2 regions of the Novosphingobium sp. 9 genome follow, and region 2 is predicted to be linked to the other one. Evidence: predicted binding sites of a transcription regulator. Region 2 holds the regulator's gene; the other holds the start of a gene.
The links. The regulator LexA, encoded in region 2, represses DNA repair genes until DNA is damaged. The targets are predictions, from matches to a motif close to GTTCCNCNCTTGTTCT.

Region 1 (10,800 bases), 700 kb from region 2:
TGCGCTGATGCCGCGCTCGCTCATTCTGGAGCCGACGCGCGAACTCGCCGCGCAGGTCGCTGAGAATTTCGAGAAGTACGGCAAGAACCACGACCTCAAGATGGCGCTGCTGATCGGCGGCGTGCAGATGGGCGATCAGGTCAAGGCGCTGTCCGAAGGTGTCGACGTTCTGATCGCGACGCCGGGCCGTCTGATGGACCTGTTCGAGCGGGGCAAGATCCTGCTCACCGGCTGCGAACTGCTCGTCATCGACGAGGCCGATCGCATGCTCGACATGGGCTTCATTCCCGATATCGAAAGCATCTGCTCCAAGCTGCCCACGCAGCGCCAGACGCTGCTGTTCTCGGCAACGATGCCGCCGCCGATCGAGAAGCTGGCCGCGAAATTCCTCTCGAACCCCAAGAAGATCGAGGTGGCCCGCGCTGCGACCACCAACGTCAACATCGCCCAGCACAAGATCGCCGTGCCCTCGCGCAAGAAGCGCGACGTGCTGCGCCACCTGCTCAAGACCGACAACGTCAGCACCGCGATCATCTTCTGCAATCGCAAGACCACGGTGCGCGATCTCAACAAGAGCCTGCAACGCCACGGCTTCGCCAGCAGCGAGATCCATGGCGACATGGATCAGCCCGCGCGTCTGGCCGAATTGCAGCGCTTCAAGGACGGTGTGGTGAACATCCTCGTCGCCTCGGACGTCGCTGCGCGCGGTCTCGATGTGAAGGGCGTGAGCCACGTCTTCAACTTCGACACGCCCTGGCACCCGGATGATTACGTCCACCGCATCGGCCGAACGGGCCGTGGCGGTGCTTCGGGCCGGGCGTTCACTCTCTACTCGCCCGAGGATGCCGAGGCGATCGAGAACGTCGAGAAGCTGACCAAGTCGAAAATTCCGGTGTTTACCATCGACGGTTCGGACGAGCCGGAAATGGGTGAGGAGGCGCCGGCACGTCGTGGTCGTTCGGCGTCGCCGAAGGCGGAAGAGCGCAAGCCAGCCGCAAAGCGTGGCACTACTCGCAAGGACGAGGCACCGCGTGGCGATGACGTGCCGCGCAAGGCAGACACGCCCCGTCAGCGCGAAGAGGCCCCGCGGCGCCCGTCGCGCCATGACGAACCGCGTCAGGCTGAAAGGCGAGGCGATCGTCGCCGTGATCGCCATGCCGATCCGGAGCCTGCGGATGGTGGCTGGAACGGCCCCGTGCCCCAGTTCCTGCACATCTCTGCGCTGAGCTGACGCGGTTACGGGAGGAATCGTTTCCTCTCGTATTTCATCGATGTTGCAGCTTAGGAACACGTTTACGATCGTGTTGCTACAATCGATGCGCACCTGAAAAGAACGCTCGTAGGTCGGGCGCCGCAGGTGCGGAGGGCGCACCTATGCCGGAAGTGTTGCAGCGTTCATCTGGCCATCGCATTGTTTTCTGGAGTGAGTGCGGGTTCGTCAGCATCATGGCGATCCGCGCCCTTGTGGTCTTCGGACCGGTTCTCCCGCACCATCCGGAAGTCTCGCTGTTTCTGGCTGCCGAAATTATCAGCATGGTGCTGGTGCTGATGCAGCGCAAAGGCGTGGTTTCTCCCCGCGCGTGGCCGCAGTTCCTGGGCTTCGTCGGCAGCAGTCTGGCGCTGTTGCTCCGCGAGAACAGCGAGCAACTGGCGCCTGAAGCCGTTACCGGGCTGATGATCTTTGCCGGTGCCATGATTTCGATCGGCGCCAAATTGAGTCTCGGGCGCAGCTTTGGAATCGTTCCTGCCAATCGCGGTGTTCGCACCATCGGCCTTTATCGGGCGGTGCGCCATCCGATGTATCTGGGCTACATGGTGACGCATGCAGGTATGCTGCTGCTGTTTCCGTCCCTCTGGAACATTGCCCTTATCGCCACTTGCTGGCTGCTGCTGGTGCTGCGTATCCGCGAAGAGGAAAAGGTGCTGATGCTCGACCCGGACTACCGGGCTTATGCCGAGCAGGTCCGCTCACGCCTGCTGCCCGGCATCTACTGATCTCAGGAGAGCCCTGACCGGTCGATCCCGGTCAGGGTTTGCCGCTGGCCGCAGCGAAAGCGGCGAGCAACGGATCTGCGCCAGACTTCGCTGTGCCGTCGGGCTCGAAGGTCATGATATCCGATTTTCCGGGAGCCATTGCGGCCCAACGAGCGAGGTGGGCGGTCGCCGCGCCTGACGGGTTGGGATTGCCGGTCTTGATGAAGCTCACCAGATAGCGACTGATTGTGGCCCCCATCGCGTTGTCGCGCGCTGTGGTCTTGTCGCCGTAGCGCAAGTCCTGCGTATCGAAGAAGAACGGAATATCGGTGGCATGGCCTGCGCCCGGCGCATCGAGGTTCTGGGCGACATAGGAGAAGCGATAGGCGTAGACCGGCACACCCGCGCTGGCGAGTTCGCTGGCGATGTCATGGGCGCCTTTGATCATGAAGCCGGTGTTGCCGCCCATGTCTGCCCCGGTCGCGCCGATCATCACCGGAACATGGGCATAGGCGCCCGAAGCGTAGGCGGCCTTTACGTCGACACCCAGCTTGCCGTCGACGATCGGCGAACTGAAGGTCTTGGGGCCGGGCTTGGGCTGGAACAGCTGCATCATGCTGAGCCCGTCCGTGACCTGTTCGGCGCTGAGCGCGCGCAGCTTGGCGAGGGCCTGCGGGTCATCCGGGGCGATGCCGTTGGCGCTCGCGAAGTTCACGCCGACCTGCTCTGCGCCGGAAAGCGTGGCATCGCCCAAAGTCGAGCCATCGCCGCCTGACATCACGACGGCGCGCTGGAACAGGCCTTTGGTCATCGGCGAGGTAACGAGCGTGTTCACCGAGAACCCGCCCGCGCTTTCGCCCATGATCGTCACGTTCGCCGGATCGCCGCCGAACGCGGCGATATTGCGCTGCACCCAGCGCAGCGCGGCCAACTGGTCCATCGTGCCATAGTTGGCGAGCAGGCCGTGGTCGGGATCGGCCTTGGTCAGTTGCGGATGGGCGAAAGTGCCGAAGCGGCCGAGGCGATAGTTGAAGCTGAAGAACAGCACGCCCTGCTTTGCAAGGCGCGCGCCGGTGTAGGTCGGCGGTGAGGCGCCGCCGTTCACGAAGCCGCCGCCGTAGATCCACACCACCACCGGCAGCTTGCCCTTGGCAGCGACCGGTCGCCACACATTGGCATAGAGGCAGTCTTCGGCAGGCGGTGTGCCGAGCGGCGCGGCATCGCCGGGGAACGGCTCCTGCATGCAGTCATGCGCATAGGCGCTGGCATCGCGCACGCCCTGCCATGTCGCGGCGGGCTGCGGCGCCCGCCAGCGCAAAGGGCCGACCGGAGGCGCGGCGAAGGGAATGCCTTTCCAGCTTTCCACGCCGTCTGCCGTCGTCCCTTTCAGGCTGCCCTCGGCAACTTTGACGACAGGAGCGGAAGGCACTTTCGCGCAGGCCGCGCCAGGCAGCAGCGTGAAGGCGGTCAGAGCGGTCAGCAGCGGGCGGGCAAGGAACGATGAGCGCATAAGGGCAATCTCTCCAGTCGTTTGGCCGCACCATAGCGCGGTTCCACGACGAAGCGAGAGCTTGCACGCACCCTTATTTGCCTCGCGGCGAATCGGCGCGCTTGCGTGCCTGTCAGGCCGGTTTGACGAAACTGTCGATCACGCGCTTGCGCCCGGCCTGCTCGAAGTCGATCTCCAGCTTGTTGCCTTCCTGCTCGGCCACCGTGCCGTATCCGAACTTCTCGTGAAACACGCGTGCGCCTACCGCGATATCGGTGCGCGGCTTGGCGGCAAAGCTGGCGGCGCTGCGGGTGCTCTCGGCCACGCGCTTGGGCACCGTTTCGAAGCTGGCCGCGGCGGCGCGCTGCCAGCCGGGGCCGCGCGTGACGATGCGCGAGGGCTGGTTGCGGGCCACATCCGCGAAGGGATCGGCGTGCTCGCTCCACTGCGCGCGCCACAGCGAGGCGCCGCCCGACAGCGTGGTCTCGCTCTCGACGTGATCCTCGGGCAGTTCGGCGATGAAGCGCGAGGGGATCGAACTGGTCCACTGGCCGTAGATGCGTCGGTTCGCCGCATGCAGGATCGTGCACTTGCGCTTGGCTCGCGTGATCGCGACGTAGGCGAGGCGGCGCTCTTCCTCCAGACTGGCGAGCCCGCCTTCGTCCAGCGCGCGCTGCGAGGGGAACACGCCTTCCTCCCAGCCGGGCAGGAACACGTTGTCGAACTCCAGCCCCTTGGCGCCGTGCATGGTCATGATCGTGACCTTTTCCTCGTCCGCAGCACTCTCGTTGTCCATGACGAGGCTGACGTGTTCGAGGAAATCGCCCAGACTCTCGTATTCCTCCATGGCGCGCGCGAGTTCGACGAGGTTTTCGAGCCGTCCGTTGGCCTCGGGCGTCTTCTCGGCCTGAAGCGCATCGGTATAGCCGCTTTCGTCGAGGACGAGGCGCATCAGGTCTGCCGGGCTGGTGCTCGCCTCCAGATCGCGCCAGCGCGCGAAATCGCGCATCAGCGACAGGAAGGTGTTGCGCGCACGGGCCGGAAGCTCGTCGGTATCGGCGATCTCGATGGCGGCGCGGGCGAGGGGGATGCCGCTACGCCGCGCAAGGCTGTGCAGCTTTTCCAGCGCCTTGGCGCCAAGCCCGCGTTTGGGGGTGTTGTAGATTCGCTCGAACGCGAGGTCGTCCGCCCCTTGCGCGATCACCCGCAGATAGGCGAGCGCGTCGCGTATTTCGGCGCGTTCGTAGAAGCGGAAGCCGCCGACGATGCGATAGCGCATGCCGATCGAGATGAAGCGGTCCTCGAACTCGCGCGTCTGGTACTGGGCGCGCACGAGGATGGCGATCTGGTCGAGCGGGGCGCCTTCGCGCTCCAGCCGCTCGATCTCGTCGCCCACCCGGCGCGCTTCTTCGGGCGCGTCCCATACGCCGATCACGCGCACCTTCTCGCCCGCATGGCGCTCGGTCCACAGCGTCTTGCCGAGGCGCTGGGTGTTCTCGTCGATCAGGCCGGAGGCGGCGGCGAGGATCTGCGGCGTGGAGCGATAGTTCTGCTCCAGCTTGATCACCTTGGCGCCCGGAAAGTCCTTCTCGAACTTGAGGATATTGGCCACTTCCGCGCCGCGCCAGGAATAGATCGACTGGTCGTCGTCGCCCACCACGCAGATATTGCGGCGCGCCTGTGCGAGCAGGCGCAGCCACAGGTACTGGACCTGATTGGTGTCCTGATACTCGTCCACCATCACGTACTTGAAGCGCTGCTGGTACTGCTCCAGCACGTCGCGGTGCTTGCGCAGGATGTTGAGCATGTGCAGCAGCAGATCGCCGAAATCGCAGGCGTTCACCGCGCGCAGGCGATCCTGATAGAGCTGGTAGAACTTCTGCCCCTTGCCGTTGGCATAGGCCTCGTTCTCGCCCGCATCGAGATCGGCGGGGTTGAGGCCGCGGTTCTTCCAGCGGTCGATGCAGCCCGCCAGCTGCTTGGCGGGCCAGCGCTTCTCGTCGATCCCTTCGGCCTGAATCAGTTGCTTGAGCAGGCGTAGCTGATCGTCGGTGTCGATGATCGTGTAGTTCGATTCGAGGCCCACCAGTTCGGCATGGCGGCGCAGCATCTTGGCAGCGATGGCGTGGAAGGTGCCAAGCCACGGCATGCCTTCCACCGCCGGGCCGATCAGCTGGCCGACACGCTCGCGCATCTCGCGCGCGGCCTTGTTGGTGAAGGTGACGCACAGGATCTCGCTCGGCCACGCCAGACGCGCGCGCACCAGATGGGCAAGGCGCCGGGTGAGCGCGGCGGTCTTGCCCGTGCCCGCGCCCGCCAGCATCAGCACCGGGCCTTCGGTGGTCAGCACCGCCTCGCGTTGCGGCGCGTTGAGGCCGTCGATCAGCGGGGCGCCGGAAGGAGCATCGACAGGCGAAACGGAAAAGGCATGAGGGTCGGTCACAGGTGAACAACTAGGGAACGGATGAACGCTGTGCAAGGCTGCTTCGTCGCGATGTGGGCAAGTTCCGGCGGGGTGAGCAGCGCGCATCCCGACGCATATGCGGGAACTTCCGGGGGGCTCCCGCATTGCAACAGGCAGACAGGGGTTGTTGAAGAGAACTCGGAGACAACGATGAAGTTCAATCGAATCACAGCCTTCGCGCTGGCCGCCGCAACGATCTCGTTCACGGGCGTTGCCTATGCGGAAGGGATGAACTCGCAGCACGCCACCGTGACGCAGCGCGATGCCCATGGCCGCGCGACGCAGGTTCAGGTGGATGGCCAGAACTACGCGGTATGTACGAAGAACGTGCAGGATGGCTGCATCAACCCGCGTTCGGCGGGGCTGCACTTCGGTAACGTGCCGCTGGATCACTGGCCGGGCCAGCCTGCCAGCCAGATGTCGGGCGGATAAGGCGCTCGCTTTTCCGGCAAAGAAAAAGGGCGCTCCTTGTGGGGGCGCCCTTTTCGTATGAGTTTCAGGCCTCTGCCGGGCTGCTATCCGCCGCCACCCGCCGCCACCCGCCGCAGCAGGTGCAGCCGCGCCTTGCCGACATCGCGCTGGGCATCGAGTTCGAAGCCCCGAATCGAGACCGCTTCCTTGCCCGAGGTCTCCAGACTCACCCAGGTCTGCTCGCCGATCCAGCCGAGGCGCGTCAGCTTGTCGATCGCGACCTGTCCCGCGCCGGTGTCATAGGGTGGGTCGAGCAGCACGAGGTCGAGCGGCGCTTTCGCAGGCCCCAGCGCCAGCACCGAGGACGCGCGCACATCGCTGATGCCTTGCGCTTTCAGGTTGGCGATATTGCTGCGGATGGCGCGGATCGCGGCGGCGTCCTGATCGACGAACAGGCAATGCGCCGCCCCGCGCGAAAGCGCTTCCAGGCCCAGCGCGCCCGAGCCCGCGAACAGGTCGGCGACTTTCAGGTCCTCGAACGAGCCGAGGCGGCTGGCGAGCATCGAGAACAGCGTCTCGCGCGTGCGGTCCGCCGTCGGACGGGTCGCCTCGCCTTCGGGTGCGGCCAGCTTGCGCCCGCGCCACTGCCCGGAAACGATGCGCAGGCCCGTGCTCTTTGCGCCAGCTGCCTTCGGCCCTGCTGCCTTCGGAGCGAACGGCTTCACTTGCCGCTCTCCAGCGAGTTGCGGAAGCGTTCCAGCGCGGCGGGCGGCACTTCGTAGGCCAGACCCTTGGGCAGGTCGGCCAGCACGAACGGTCCATAGGCAGTGCGCAGCAGGCGGCTGACTTCCAGCCCCAGATGCTCCAGCACGCGGCGTACTTCGCGGTTCTTGCCTTCGGTCAGCGTCAGTTCGATCCACTGGTTACGCCCGGTGCGGCGCTCCATGTTGGCGTCGATCTTGCCGTAGTGCACGCCGTCGATCTCGATCCCCTCGATCAGCGCTTCGAGCTGCGGCTGGGTGATGTCGCCGAAGGCGCGGGCGCGATAGGTGCGCGGCACCGCGCTGGAGGGAAGCTCCAGCTGGCGCTTGAACTCGCCATCGTTGGTCAGCAGCAGCAGGCCTTCGGTGTTGTAATCGAGGCGCCCCACCGGGATCACGCGTCCGGTGCCTTCGGGCAGGGCGTTGCGCAGCGCGGTGTAGATGGTCGGGCGGCCCATCGGATCGCGCTCGGCGGTGAGCAGACCGGCAGGCTTGTGGAACACGAACAGGCGAGTCGCTTCGGGCGCGCCGACCGGCTGATCGTCGACGGTCACGCCGGTCAGGTCCAGCAGAACGGTCGAAGGCGCATCGATCACCTCGTCCCCGCGCTTGACGCGGCCCTCGGCGATCAGGCGCTCGGCATCGCGGCGACTGGCGACGCCTGCGCGGGCGAGCAGCTTGGCGATACGCTCGCCCTCGCGCTCGGGCAGGTTCGGGTTCTTGGGTGTCGGGCCGGTCGGGCGCGAGGTCTTGTGCGGCGCGGTGCGCAGGTCCGGACGGACCGAGGGGCGCTTGTCACTGTCGCGATAGGGCTTGGCGTAAGCCGAACCCGCGCCGCGCAAGGGAGCGCTGGCGCGCGGCGCGCTGCTGTCACGGCGGGGGGCGTCACCGTCGCGGCGCGGAGGGCGGGCGCCTTCGCGGCGTTCAGCGCCGTGAGTCCGCGAGCCGCCGCGCTCTGTGGCAGCATGCGCCGCCCAGGGACGTTCGGATGATCCCTGCTCGTTCGGGATACGCTCCTGCGAACGTCTTTCGCCGGAAGGACGGGCACGCGCAGGCCGTTCGGGATGCGGACGCTCGGAGTAGGGGCGTTCCGGGCGGGCACGGTCGTCGCGATGGGGACGCTCGCCGAACGCAGGTCGTTCGTTGCGCGTGTGAACGCCGCCCATCGAGGCGCTGCGGATGGGAGCGCCCCGCGACGCGCCGCTGCCGGCCTCGCTCTCGGCGCGATTGCCCCGGCGCTCATCGCCGCGGCGGTGTGCTCCGCGCTGCTGCTCTTCGCGGGCGCGACGCCGGTCGCCGAAGCGGGCAGGGGCCTTGTCGGCGGGAGCGGCGCGCTCGCTGCGGCGCGGGCCGCGATGCCCGATCCGGCCTTCATCGCGTGAAGGGCGTTCGGCGCTGCGCGCATCGTCGCGAGAGTTGCGATCACGCGCCGCGCGCTCGTCGCGACCCAGACGGCGCTCATCGCGGTGGGCGTCGCGGCGATCTTCGGAGCGGCCGCGTGAGGGGGCCTGACGATCCCGGCTATCCCGGTCGCGGCCTTCGGAGGCGCGCTCGTCACGGCCTCTGCCACTGCGCGAACCGGCTCCGCGTGCGCCTGCACTTGCGCCATTGCCGTTACGCGGCGGACCGGGGCGCTTCGGGCCGTTCGATTTATAGGGTGGTTTGGACATGGCTTGCGCCATACCTGTTGATCGCCTTCGCTTCCAGCCTTCCCATGACGTCAATTGGCTTTACCGTGATCGTTCGCACCGACGCAGCCATGGAGAATCGCGCAGATGTCCGAAGCCCCCGCCGCACGCAAACGCGGCTGGCATTCGCTGGGGATGGCTCTGGCCAACCGCAAGACGGCCTTCATGCTCATCTTCGGCTTCGGTTCGGGCCTGCCTTTCGCGCTGTTTCTGGGCACGCTCTATGCCTGGCTGAGCGAAGCGGGCGTCGATCTGGAAACGATGGGCGTCTTTTCGCTTATTGGTCTGGCCTATGCCTTCCAGTTCCTGTGGTCGCCGCTGCTCGACCGGATGGACATTCCCGCCTTGCGCAAGCTGGGCAAGCGTAAGCAGTGGATCGTGCTGGCGCAAATGCTGCTGGGTGCGATCCTGGTGACGCTGAGCGTGCTCAACCCGAAGACCGACCTCGGCTGGTTCTCGCTGCTCGCTGCAATCGGTGCCTTCGCCTCGGCAACGCAGGATATCGTCATCAACGCCTGGCGCATCGACATCGCCGATGAGGAAGCGACGATCGACGTGCTCTCGACGGTCTATCAGATGGGCTACCGCATGGCCTCGCTGGTCGGGGGGCGCTCGGCCTCATTCTGGCGGCACGGATCGGCTGGCCGGAAACCTATCTGCTGATGGGCGCGGTATTGCTGGTGATCGGCATCGCCGGTCTGTTCGCTCCCGATGCCGAGGCCAGCGGGCCGACCGCCGAGGAGCAGGACGCCATGCTCGACCTGAGGCGCGCAGGCGAGCTTGATCCCGTGGTGCGCCTGCGTGCGCTGCTGGTGGTGGGCGCGCTGTGGGCAGCCGCGCTGGTCGCGGTGATCGTGTTCATGGTCAAATCGATGACCGCTCCGGTCGGCGAGCGCCCCGATCCCACTGCATTCATTACCACCGGCGGCCCGCTGATCGTGATCGCCACGATCGTGCTGCCCGCGCTTGTCGCAGGATGGCTGGTCGCCCAGCGCAAGCGTGGACGCCATGTGCTGGAAGCGGACCTTCCCGGTGGGCGGGAGCATGTCTCGATCGCCGACCATCTCTACCGCGCCCTGCTGTTGCCGCTGGTGGAATTCGTCGGGCGGCTGGGCTGGTCGCTGGTGCTGATCCTGGCGCTGGTGCTGACCTACCGCATCTGCGATGCGATCTGGGGCACGTTCGCCTATCCCTTCTATCTGGGCTATCTGAAGTACAGCAACGATGAGGTGGCGATCGCCTCGAAGTTCTTCGGCGTGGGTGCCACCGTGCTGGGGCTGGCGCTGGGCGGCGGTCTGTTGACGGTACTGGGGCGTATGCCCACGCTGCTGCTGGGCGCCGTGCTCGCGGCGCTGACCAACCTGCTCTATGCCGATCTGGCCTCGGGCGGCGCGCATATGGCAGTCCTGGCGCAGTGGACCGGCATGACCCGCATGGTCGAGGCATTCGGCGGAGAGCCGCGTCTTGCCAGCCTGATGATCACCATCGGGATCGAGAATCTGGCGACCGGTATCGCGTCTGCCGCCTATGTGGCGTGGCTGTCCTCGATCGTTGCCAAGGGATACAGCGCCGTACAGTACGCCCTGCTGTCATCGCTGACGATGCTGGTCGGCACGCTCGGGCGCGGGGCGCTGGGGCAGATGATCGCCGATCAGGGCTATCATGCGATGTTCGTCTTCGTGACGTGGATCGGCGGGTTTGCCATCGTGCTGTGCGCGCTGGAGTGGTGGCGTTCGGCACGGGTGGCGCGGCGGCCGGCCACGCTCTAAGGCGCGCAACCCGCTGCCAACTCGGCGGTTGTGTCCCTGATCTCAGCCTGTAGGCTGGCTTCGAGGGGACATGATCGATGCGGGTGAATTACGGATACGAGAATGCCCGAGCCTGCATGGCGCTTGTTGCCTGTGCCGTGCTGGCGGCAGAGCCTGCTCCGGCAGCCGCGCAGGCTTCGCGCGATCTGCTGACGACGGCGGCGTTTGGTACGAACGACAAGGTCAGGGCGCTCCAGCTGATCGC
Region 2 (10,800 bases):
GTATGTCAATTATCCGCATATTTTCAGAGCATTGCTCGGTCTTATACTGATGGCGACGGCAGGCCTGTGCGTCGTTTGGGCGCGTTCGAGCATCATCGGTCCGGCGCCGTTCGAAGGCAGTGGCGTGTCGGAAATCGAAGGGGTTGTGCTTGCTATGCAACCACAACCGGCGCTGCATCGCGAACAATTGATTTTGGCTGTCGGGACGCTTTCCGGCTCTGGAGCCTCGAAAGTGCGCGTGAATGTGCCGGATGAGTATCGTGGCGGAGGGGCGAAGGCGGGAGATACCGTTCGCGCGAAAGTCAGACTTATGCCGCCAGCACCGCCGATGTTGCCTGGTGCCTACAACTTTGCCCGCACGGCGTGGTTTTCAGGGTTGTCGGCAACCGGATCGGCGATGTCGGAACTGCGAGTCGTTTCGCACGACGGGGCGCGAGACCGTATCGGTGAATTGCGCAACCGATTGGCAGCCCATATCCTCGACAGGCTGGGCAAGGATACCGGGGGGATCGCCAGCGCGCTTGCGTCGGGCGATGTCGGCGCCATTCCTGAAAGCGATGCGCAGGCGATGCGCGATGCCGGGCTGGCGCATCTGCTATCGATCAGCGGGCTCCATGTCAGTGCCGTGATAGCAGCAGCCTATTTTCTCGTTCTGCGCGTGCTTGCGCTGGTCCCTGGGATAGTCCTGCGAGCACGTCTGCCGTTTTTGGCAGCAATATCCGGAGCGATGACGGGGATTGCCTACACTGTGCTAACCGGATCGCAGGTGCCGACGATGCGCTCGTGTTTTGGGGCGCTCCTCGTGCTGGCGGCGATGGCGACGGGGCGTGAGGCGCTTTCCTTGCGCATGCTCGCGGTCGCGGCCTTCGGCGTTCTGCTGATCTGGCCGGAAGCCATGGTAGGGCCCAGCTTCCAGATGAGCTTCGCCGCCGTTCTGGCGATTGTCAGTCTCAGCGGTGCACAGCCGGTCCGGCGATTTCTGGCGCCTCGCGAAGAGGGGGTGATCGCGCGAACCGCCCGCGCGACCGCGATGCTTCTCATCTCTGGCATCGTCGTCGAATTGGCGCTGATGCCCATCGGGTTCTATCACTTTCATCGAGCGGGGCTCTACGGGGCGATTGCGAATGTCATCGCGATCCCGCTGACGACTGTCGTGATCATGCCTGCGGTCGCATTGGCGCTTGTGCTGGATATTGCCCATCTGGGCGCGCCGGCATGGTGGGTGGCGGGACAGGCGATCCGCTTTCTCATCGGGCTGGCGCATTGGGTGGCCGAGCGCCCAGGCGCTGTCACGCTGTTGCCCACGATGAGCGGTGTGGCTTTTGCCCTGTTTGCGTTTGGCGGGCTATGGTTGGGGCTTTGGCGTGGGGCTGTGCGCCTGTGGGGGCTGTTGCCCGCATTCGCAGGCGTGCTGTGGCTATGTACTCTGCAACCGCCCGATATTCTCGTCACAGGCGATGGCCGACATGTTGCCATCGTCGAGGACGGGGGGCGCACTCTGCTGACATTACGCAATACTCGCAGCGATTATACCCGCCAGAGCATCAAGGAAATAGCCGGCTTTTCCGGAGATCTGCGGCCATTGGAGACCTGGCCGTCGGCGCGATGCAATGACGATTTCTGTCGTATCGATATTTCGAAGACAGGGCGCTTGTGGCGCGTTCTTCTGTCTCGCGGGCATGAAGCGGTCAGCGAGCGTAGTCTTGCGGCGGCATGCGCCGGTGCCGACATTGTGATCGCCGATCGATGGCTGGCATCGAGTTGCCGGCCCGCGTGGCTATTGATCGATCGCGATACACTGGGCCGTACCGGCGGCCTGTCGATCGATCTGGAAGGCCAGTCCGTCGATACCGTTGCCGCAGGGCAAGGGGGGCATGGCTGGTGGCGGCCCATACCCAGCGGGACGAACCATCGACTGCGATTGCGATCCGACGATCATTCTCAATCAGACGACCGTTCAGTATCGTCTTCAGCGCTATAGGGGGCTGGACCCGGCTGCGAGGCGGGAGCTTGCCTGTCGATTGCAAGATGACTGCTTTGCCATGTCGGAGCAGTCATCTACCGCAATTCCGGTTCAATGGTAGCGGCGCAGCAGGCCGGCGAGTTTGCCCTGAACCTCGACGTCTTGCGGGGCATAGATCTGAGGTTCGTAAGCGGCGTTGGCAGGTTCCAGCCGAACCATGCCACCCTCACGCTGAAGATATTTGAGAGTGGCTTCTTCTCCGCGCACAAGTGCCACCACGATTTCCCCGTCACGCGCTGTATTGGTGCGTTTGACCAGGGCGAAGTCGCCATCGAGAATACCTGCCTCGATCATCGAGTCCCCCGAAACCTCCAGTGCATAGTGGTCGCCGGCGCCCAGCAGAGCGGCAGGCACGGGCAACATTGCGTGCGTTTCAAGGGCCTCGATCGGAACGCCGGCAGCGATCTTTCCGTGAAGAGGAATTTCGATCACATCGTTATTGTTCGCCGGAGTGCGAGGCGCAGGCGTGCCGCTTGTGAGCGAGGAGGCTGCAACGCCAGCCTCTGCCGGGCGGGACGGAGCGGGCTTGCTTGTGGCGTCTTCGGGCTGGCGCAGGACTTCCAGCGCGCGGGCCCGGTTGGGCAGGCGGCGAATGAAGCCGCGTTCCTCCAGTGCCGAAATCAGGCGGTGCACACCCGACTTGGACTTGAGGTCGAGGGCTTCCTTCATTTCTTCAAAGCTTGGCGAGATACCGCTTTCTTCCAGACGGACCTGAATGAACCGGAGCAATTCGTGCTGTTTGCGCGTCAACATGGTCGCTGCCTCTTGCCGATCTGGTGAGGCATGACCGCCTCACTGCTCTAAAGCGTGAACAATGTGAGAACAACTAAGCAACAAATTGCGCCCGGTCAAGCAATACCGCCGTTCCGGATCAAGTAGATGCGCGCATTGTCACCCTGCCGGCGGGGCGGGCTGCCAGCGGGAAGATCGATAAGGGCATCGGCATGAGCCAGAGATGTCAGTGCGCCACTATCGCGCAAGGGTATGGGCTGAACCGCTTCGCCGTCCCATATTCCCCGAACGAACTCACGGCGGCTACCGGTCGCGGGCGTCGAGCCGGCCAGACGGGTGACGATCGAGCGCGGGGTCGCCATTTTCGCGCCACCCAGTCGGCGTAGCAAAGGGAGCAGGAAGAAATATCCGGTCACGAATGCCGACACCGGATTTCCGGGCAATCCCACGATTATCTGGCGACGGGCAGCATTTTCGCGCGTTGCGATCAGCAGCGGTTTGCCGGGCTTGATCGCCACGCGCCAGAAAGCGAGTTGCGCCCCCCAGGTTTCCAACGCGGGCCGGATCAGGTCGTGGTCGCCCACCGAGGCGCCGCCGCTGGTGACGATGACATCGGCATCGCGGGCGCTTTCGAACGCTGCGAGCAGGGCGTCCGCACGATCCGCGACCGGGCCGGTCCGGGTGACGCCATGACAGAGCGGTGCAGCAAGGGCGCTCAGCATGACGCCGTTGCTCGCCGGAATGCGATGCAAGGCGCAGTCGGCGGGATCGTCTGCAAGTTCGTCGCCGCTGTCGATGACGGCAAGCGAGGGAAGTCGGTGGACATCGAGCGTGCCATGTCCCGCTGAAAGGGCGAGGGCAAGGCTTGCCGGGGCGAGAGGCGCTCCGGCCGGAATGACAGTGTCACCCGTGCGAAAATCCATCCCGGCCGGGCGGACGTGGCTGCGGGGCGTGTCCGGGCCGTCGCCGGTCAGGGTGAGAACATCCCCTCACGGATGACATCTTCCTGTACGATCACCGCATCGGCGCTTGCGGGCAGCAGAGCGCCGGTGGAGATCCGCACCGCTTCGCCCGCCTTGGGCGTGCCGTGGAAAGGATGCCCGGCAGCGCTTTCGCCGATTACGCGCCAGGGGCCGGAAAGATCGTCCGCGCGGAGCGCGTAGCCGTCCATCGCCGAGAGGTCGGCGGCAGGCTGGGTGCGCCGGGCGAGCAGGGGCGCGACAAGGGAGCGGCCCGCGGCATGCTGAGTCGCGATCGTTTCCGGTGATAGCGGTTCCACCAGTGCCAGCAGACGTGCCTGCGCGTCCTCCAGAGGCAGCGGCGGTGTCATGCGATGGGCTCCGGCGCGTCGGGGGCGTCGGGAGCGCGCCAGTGGCCGGACTTGCCGCCGCGTTTCTCGATCAGGCGGATGCCCTCGATGACCATCGCCTTGTCGAGCGCCTTGGCCATATCGTAGATCGTCACCAGCGCGATCGAGACGGCGGTGATCGCCTCCATCTCGACGCCCGTGCGCCCGGTGAGCGAGGCGGTGGCGGTGGCCCTGACGGCATTGTCCTCGAACGAAAAGTCCAGATTGACCGCATCGAGCGCGAGCGGATGGCACATCGGGATGAGGTCGCCGGTCTTCTTGGCGGCGAGTATCCCGGCGATGCGCGCCGTGCCCAGCACGTCGCCCTTGGGCGCGTTCCCGGCGCGGATCGCGGCGAGCGCTTCGGGGGCCATCGTGATGCGGCCCGAGGCGATGGCGAGGCGCTGTGTCTCGGCCTTGCCCCCGACATCGACCATGCGCGCGGTGCCCTCGGCATCGATGTGGGTGAGCGAGCGGGTCATGCGATGGACCTTTCCGAAATCGGCTTCGAGGCGAGGCTGGTTGACACAGTTGACACGGTCCAGAGAGGAAGTGTCACCTTGGACGTGAAACACTGGCTTACCTGATTGAAAACGCGAACTTTACCGAAGTTAACAGCGTTATCTTCGGGCGCAAAGGTGTCGCCTTGCCGGTCGGCAGTGTCCACTTGCAAGGGCAGGAAAGGAAAGGGAGCGTGGAGCATGTTCTCTGGTTGGCACAATCGCGCGCAGTAGGACAGGGTGCAGGACAGGGTGCCTGACAAAAACGATGTTCTTTCAAAGGGGCGCACAAGCGCAAGATCGGGCAGGCGGGCCGCTGCGAATCCTGTCACAAGCAGCGGCATGACGCAGAACCCGCCTCGCCGAGACCCTTACGCCGACCGCTTCGCTGCCGTGATCGCGCGGATCGAGGCTGAGGAGGGCCGCCCCGCTGATCTTGAGGCGCTGGCCGAGGTGGCAGGGTTCTCGCGCTATCACTTCCATCGCCAGTTTCGCGGGCTGGCGGGGCTGACCGCGCACGATTTCGCGCAAGGCCTGCGGCTTCACCGCGCGGCGCATCGCCTCGGCTTCCATTCGCAAACGGGCGTGACCGATCTCGCGTTCGATGCCGGCTACGAGACACTGGAGGCGTTCACCCGCGCTTTCCGGCGGCAGTTCGCAAGCTCTCCCAGCGCGTTTCGCCGCGCGCCGAACTGGAGCGCCTGGCGCGATCTGGGCGACAGACTTCAACAGGCAAGGAGCCGTGTGATGACGAATGCTACGATGCTGAATGGTGTTGAAATTCGCGAATTTGCTCCCGTGATCGTCGCCGCCATGGAGCATCGCGGCGGTCCGGCGTCGCTGGAGGACACCATCCGCCGCTTCATCGACTTGCGACGCGAGGCGGGGCTGGTGCCGCCGCTCAGCCGCACCTTCACGCTGTTCCCGGTCGATCCGCGCAGCGTGCCGGTGGAGGACTATCGACTGGTGCTCTGCGCTTCGGTTCCGGCGGCGAAGCTGGGCGCGTTCAAGGGGGATGCGGCGGCCGGTGTCGAGCGGGTCGAGATTCCCGGCGGGCGCGTGGCGGTCTTGCCGGTGCCGGGGCGGGGGATGGACCTCGAAGCCCCGGCCATCGCGCTCTATCGCGACTGGCTGCCCGCCAGCGGCGAGACCTTGCGCGACTATCCGCTGTTCTGCGAGCGCGTGCGGCTTTACCCGATGGTGCCCGAAGCCGAGGCGCTCACCGAACTGATGCTGCCGCTGGAGGGGTGAGGGACGCTCAGGCCCCCGTCAGCAGCGCGCGGGTGGCGGCGGTGACGTCGGCGTGGCGCATCAGGCTTTCGCCGACAAGGAAGGTCCGCGCGCCGCATGCCGACAGGCGCGTGAGGTCGGCATGGGCGTTGATCCCGCTCTCGCTCACCAGCAGGGTGCCTTCGGGCGCCAGCGGTGCGAGGCGCTCGGTCACGCCGATGTCGGTGACGAAGCGCTTGAGATCGCGGTTGTTCACGCCGATGAGGCGCGACTTCAGCCTGGCCGCGCGCGCCATTTCCTCTTCGTTGTGCACTTCGACAAGGCAGTCCATGCCATAGCCGTGCGCGGCGGCCTCGATCTCGGCCATCAGTACATCGTCGAGCGCGGCGACGATGATGAGGATGGCATCGGCGCCGATGGCGCGCGCTTCGGCCACCTGCCACGGATCGATCATGAAGTCCTTGCGGATCACCGGCAGCGCACAGGCCGCGCGCGCCTCGATCAGGAAATCCTCGTGCCCCTGAAAGTAGGGGGCGTCGGTCAGAACCGAAAGACAGGCCGCGCCGCCCTGTTCATAGGCTGCGGCGTGCTCTGCGGGGCGGAAGTCCTCGCGGATCAGGCCCTTGGAGGGCGAGGCTTTCTTGATCTCGGCGATCAGCGCGAAGCCGGTCTCGGCCTTGGTCCGCAGCGCTGCCTCGAAGCCGCGCGGAGCGCTCTGCTGGGCGGTACGCGCATCAAGATCGGCGAGCGTGGTCAGTGCCTTGCGAGCGAGGACTTCCTCGCGCTTGGTCGCACAGATTTCGGTGAGCTTGTCGGCCATCGGGAGAAACCTTGAAAAAGTAGGGATGCTTGCTTCAGCGCAGCGTGTCGATCCAGCAGTCGAGCAGGGCCTTGGCGAGCCCCTTGTCGATGGCCTCGGCGGCTTCCTCGACGCCGTCGCGCCACGAGGAGACTTCGCCCGCGACCATCAGCGCGCCTGCCGCATTGAGCAGCACCGCGTCGCGATAGGCCGAGGGCTCGCCCATCAGCAGGCCGCGCAAGGCCGCCGCGTTATAGGCCGGATCGCCGCCCCGGATCGCGTCGATCCCGGCTTCGGGCAGACCCACGTCGAGCGGCGCGACACGGCGCATCGAGACTTCGCCGCCGCGAATGTCGGCGACTTCGTTGCCGCCCGCAAGGCTCAGCTCGTCGAGACCCTCGTCGCCCGAGATCACCATCGAGTGCTCGGTGCCGAGCCGCAGGATCGCCTCGGCATAGATCGGCACGTAGGCCGGACGCGCAATGCCGACCAGCTGGCGCGTGACTTTCGCGGGATTGGCGAGCGGCCCCATCAGGTTGAAGATCGTGCGGCGTCCGATCGCGCGGCGCAGCGGCATCAGGCGCCCCATCGTCGGGTGATGGGCAGCGGCGAACAGGAAACAGATATTGAGATCGCGCAGCGTCTCTTCCGCCGTCTCCGCCGCCCGGTCGAGATTGAGGCCGAGCGCTTCGAGCGTGTCCGCCGCGCCTGCCTTGGAACTCGCCGCGCGGTTGCCGTGCTTGGCGACCGGCACGCCGCAGGCCGCGACCACCAGCGAGACGGCGGTCGAGACGTTGAGCGTATGGTGCCCGTCGCCGCCGGTGCCGCACACGTCGAGCGCATTGGCAGGCGCATCGATGGGGATCATCCGCGCGCGCATCGCCCGTGCGGCGCCGACGATCTCGCTGGCGACTTCACCACGCTCGGACAGCGCGATCAGAAACGCGGCGATGGTCTCTTCGGGAACCTGCCCGTCGAGGATCGCACCGAACGCGGCTTCGGCCTCGTCCTCGGCAATCGGGTGGAGCGGATCGGGGAGGGTGGCGATCACGCGCTCAGGCTTTCTTTCGCGCGCACTCGCTCGGGCAGCACCGCATCGACACCGCAGGCCTTGAGCCAGTTGGCGAGCATCGCGTGGCCGTGCTCGGTCGCGATCGATTCGGGGTGGAACTGCACGCCGTGGATCGGCAGCGTCCTGTGGCGGAAGCCCATGACGTGATCGTCGTCGCTGCGCGCGTTGACGTGGAGCACCTCGGGGATGTCCTCGACGATCAGCGAGTGATAGCGCGTCGCGGTGAACGGCGAGGGCAGGCCTGCGAAGACGCCGCTGCCATCGTGCGTGACCGGGCTGGTCTTGCCGTGCATCAGCCCGCCGCGCACCACTTTGCCGCCGAAATACTGGCCGATCGACTGGTGGCCAAGGCACACGCCCAGCAGTGGAATGCCGCTGTCCGCCGCCGCGCCCACGAGATCGAGGCTGACGCCTGCCTCGTTCGGCGTGCAGGGGCCGGGCGAGATCAGGAAGCCCTTGGCGCCCGAACCCACGGCCTGCGCGGCGGAAAGCGCGTCGTTGCGCACGACCTCAACCTGCGCGCCCAGTTCCATCAGGTAGTGGACGAGGTTCCAGGTGAAGCTGTCGTAATTGTCGATGACGAGGATCATGGTTTCGCCTTCGTCCTTTTCTCGACGACGATCAAGGGGCCGAGCGCAGGGCCGCCGTCGACACGGCCATGTTCGGGGTCCCACAAGGAGGAGACCGAGCCATCGAGGAACAGCGCGTTGCGGCAATGGAGCACATCGCGGAAATAGCGCGCAAGGCGCCCGAACGAGACCGGGGCATCGGCGATGACGAAATGGGCGTTGCCTTTGTCGTCCACGCCCACGGCGTTGCGCAGCTTGAGCGAAGCACCGTCGCTGTCGAGCTTGGGGTGCAGCTTGCCGCCGATCACCAGCATCGGCCCCGATTGCGTGCCGAAGTCTGGGCGGCTGGAGACATGGGCCTGAAAATCGTCGCTGGTGCGGATCGCCCAGGGGCCGTTCGCCGCGCCGTAGAACACGCCGTTGGGCTTGAGGTGGAAATTGCCCCAGCCTTCGTTGGTGTTCAGTTCGTGGCCGCGCTTTCCGTTCTCGACGTAGTAGCCGATGGGAAGGCCCTGTGTGTCGAACATGCCTGCATTCATCGCAAAGGCGACGGCAGGCTGGGCCTTGCCGCCTTGCGCATGGCTGCGGGCGAGGGCCAGTTCGGAGAGGCTACGGTAAGGCTTGCCGCCTGCAGGTCCCAGCACGGTCACGATCCGGTTGAGACCGGTCCGCGCGGTGCAGTGGGTGAGCGGGGTGCCCTCGAACTGCGCGCTCTCGCAGGCGGCGGGCGGCGGGGTTTCACTGGCTTGCGGGGCAGGCTTTTCGGATTGGGATGGCGAGCACGCGGCGAGGACTGCGAGCAGGCCCGCCGTCAGTGCAATGCGAGGGACAGGCTCAGCCGCGCGGCGCAGCATTGTCGGGAAGCCCTGTGCGCAGCAGCTTGATTTCGGCGGGCGAGAACAGCCGCTTGGGCAGCACATCGTCGCGCACGAGGAAGACGCCTTCGAGTTCGCCGCGCAGCTTGCGGGCGCTCCACGGCAATTGCTCGACCTTTCCGCCGCGCGCCATGGCAAGACCTTCGCGCGCGATGATGACGTGCAGCGGTCCCTTGTTGGCATCCAGCGTCTGGCGATAGCGGATCTCGCGCGCCACTTCGGCCTCGAAGCGGGGCTCGCGGCGCCAGTAGTACCAGCCTGCCAGCACCACCATGACGGCCAGACCGCTCAGCAGATAGAGCGCGTGGAACTGACCGCCGTTGCCGATGACCATGGCGATGACCGCCAGCAGGAACCCGAAGAACGGATCGCGGAAGACCTCGCGGCCAAGGCTACGCCGGGCGGTCAGTGCCTCGCGAATATCTGCTTCGGTCAGGATGACTTCGATATCCCGCCCGGCAGGACGGGACGTCATTGGCCGAAACCCGGCTCTCCGGCGACGCGCAAGGCTTCGCGGGCAGCGGCGAAGAGCGCGCCGGACTTGGCCTCGCATTCGCGGTGTTCGTATTCGGGGTCGGAATCGGCAACGATGCCGGCGCCCGCCTGAACGTGGAGCACGCCGTCCTTGAGGACTCCGGTGCGCAGGACGATGCACGAATCGACCGAGCCGTCCGGCGCGAAATAGCCGACGCCGCCCGCATAGGCGCCGCGCGTCTCGGGTTCGAGTTCGGCGATGATCTGGCAGGCGCGAACCTTGGGCGCGCCCGAGACGGTGCCTGCGGGGAACCCTGCGAAGACTGCATCCACGGCATCGTGACGCTTGTCGTCCAGCTGGCCGACCACGTTCGAGACAATGTGCATGACGTGGCTGTAACGCTCGATGGTGTAGCTGTCGGTCACTTCGACCGTGCCCGCAGCGGCTACCCGGCCCACATCGTTGCGGCCAAGATCGAGCAGCATCAGGTGCTCGGCGCGCTCCTTGGGATCGGCGAGCAGGCTTTCCTCGTTCGCCTTGTCCTCGATCGCGGTCTTGCCGCGCGGGCGGGTGCCCGCGATCGGGCGGATGGTGACTTCGCCATCTCGCACGCGCACGAGGATTTCCGGGCTCGATCCGATCAGCGCGAAGCCGGGCAGGTCGAGGAAATAGAGGAACGGCGAAGGATTGATGCGGCGAAGCGAGCGATAGAGCGCCAGCGGCGGCAGCGGGAACTCGCAGGTGAAGCGCTGGGCCAGCACCACCTGGAAGATATCGCCCGCCTCGATGTAGTCCTTCGCGCGAAGGACCATGGCGCGGTAATCCTCAGGGGCCATCACGGGCTGGCGTTCGGCCACGGGCAGTTCGAGCGCGGCAGGCTCTGCCGGTACGGGTTCGGCAAGGCGGCGCAGGGTCTCGTCGATGCGGTCGCGCGCCATGTCGAGCGCCCGCTCGGCATCGGCGGTGCCGCTCCACAAGGGCTGCGGCCAGACCGGGGCGACACAGAACAGCTCGTCGCTCAGTCGGTCGAACACGAGGATGACGGAGGGGCGCACGAACAGCATGTCGGGCAGTTCGAGCGGGCTTTGCGGCGCGCGCGGCAGCTTCTCGACAAGGCCGATGGTCTCGTAGCCGAAATAGCCGACCACGCAGGCAAGCGCGGGGGGCAGCTCGGCAG

Region 1: a site for LexA is predicted at 5,910-5,925, ahead of CI805_RS12555 (ATP-dependent helicase). Genes of this name have one in related genera too.

What each region holds. Positions count from the first base shown of each region.
Region 1 is NZ_CP022707.1:2,558,834-2,569,633, reverse strand. Features, by position in the region: gene CI805_RS12570 (DEAD/DEAH box helicase) at 1-1,231, shown strand, start outside; gene CI805_RS12565 (methyltransferase family protein) at 1,375-1,995, shown strand; gene CI805_RS12560 (carboxylesterase/lipase family protein) at 2,027-3,484, opposite strand; gene CI805_RS12555 (ATP-dependent helicase) at 3,597-5,906, opposite strand; gene CI805_RS12550 (hypothetical protein) at 6,078-6,359, shown strand; gene rsmD (16S rRNA (guanine(966)-N(2))-methyltransferase RsmD) at 6,443-7,003, opposite strand; gene CI805_RS12540 (pseudouridine synthase) at 7,060-8,769, opposite strand; gene CI805_RS12535 (hypothetical protein) at 8,875-9,450, shown strand; gene CI805_RS12530 (hypothetical protein) at 9,450-10,556, shown strand; gene CI805_RS12525 (hypothetical protein) at 10,634-10,800, shown strand, end outside.
Region 2 is NZ_CP022707.1:1,857,135-1,867,934, forward strand. Features, by position in the region: gene CI805_RS09235 (ComEC/Rec2 family competence protein) at 1-1,981, shown strand, start outside; gene lexA (transcriptional repressor LexA) at 2,075-2,776, opposite strand; gene CI805_RS09245 (molybdopterin-binding protein) at 2,872-3,678, opposite strand; gene CI805_RS20890 (hypothetical protein) at 3,726-4,085, opposite strand; gene moaC (cyclic pyranopterin monophosphate synthase MoaC) at 4,082-4,585, opposite strand; gene CI805_RS09255 (hypothetical protein) at 4,582-4,947, opposite strand; gene CI805_RS09260 (GyrI-like domain-containing protein) at 4,946-5,854, shown strand; gene trpC (indole-3-glycerol phosphate synthase TrpC) at 5,862-6,653, opposite strand; gene trpD (anthranilate phosphoribosyltransferase) at 6,688-7,680, opposite strand; gene CI805_RS09275 (anthranilate synthase component II) at 7,680-8,294, opposite strand; gene CI805_RS09280 (phosphodiester glycosidase family protein) at 8,291-9,127, opposite strand; gene CI805_RS09285 (hypothetical protein) at 9,108-9,623, opposite strand; gene trpE (anthranilate synthase component I) at 9,620-10,800, opposite strand, start outside.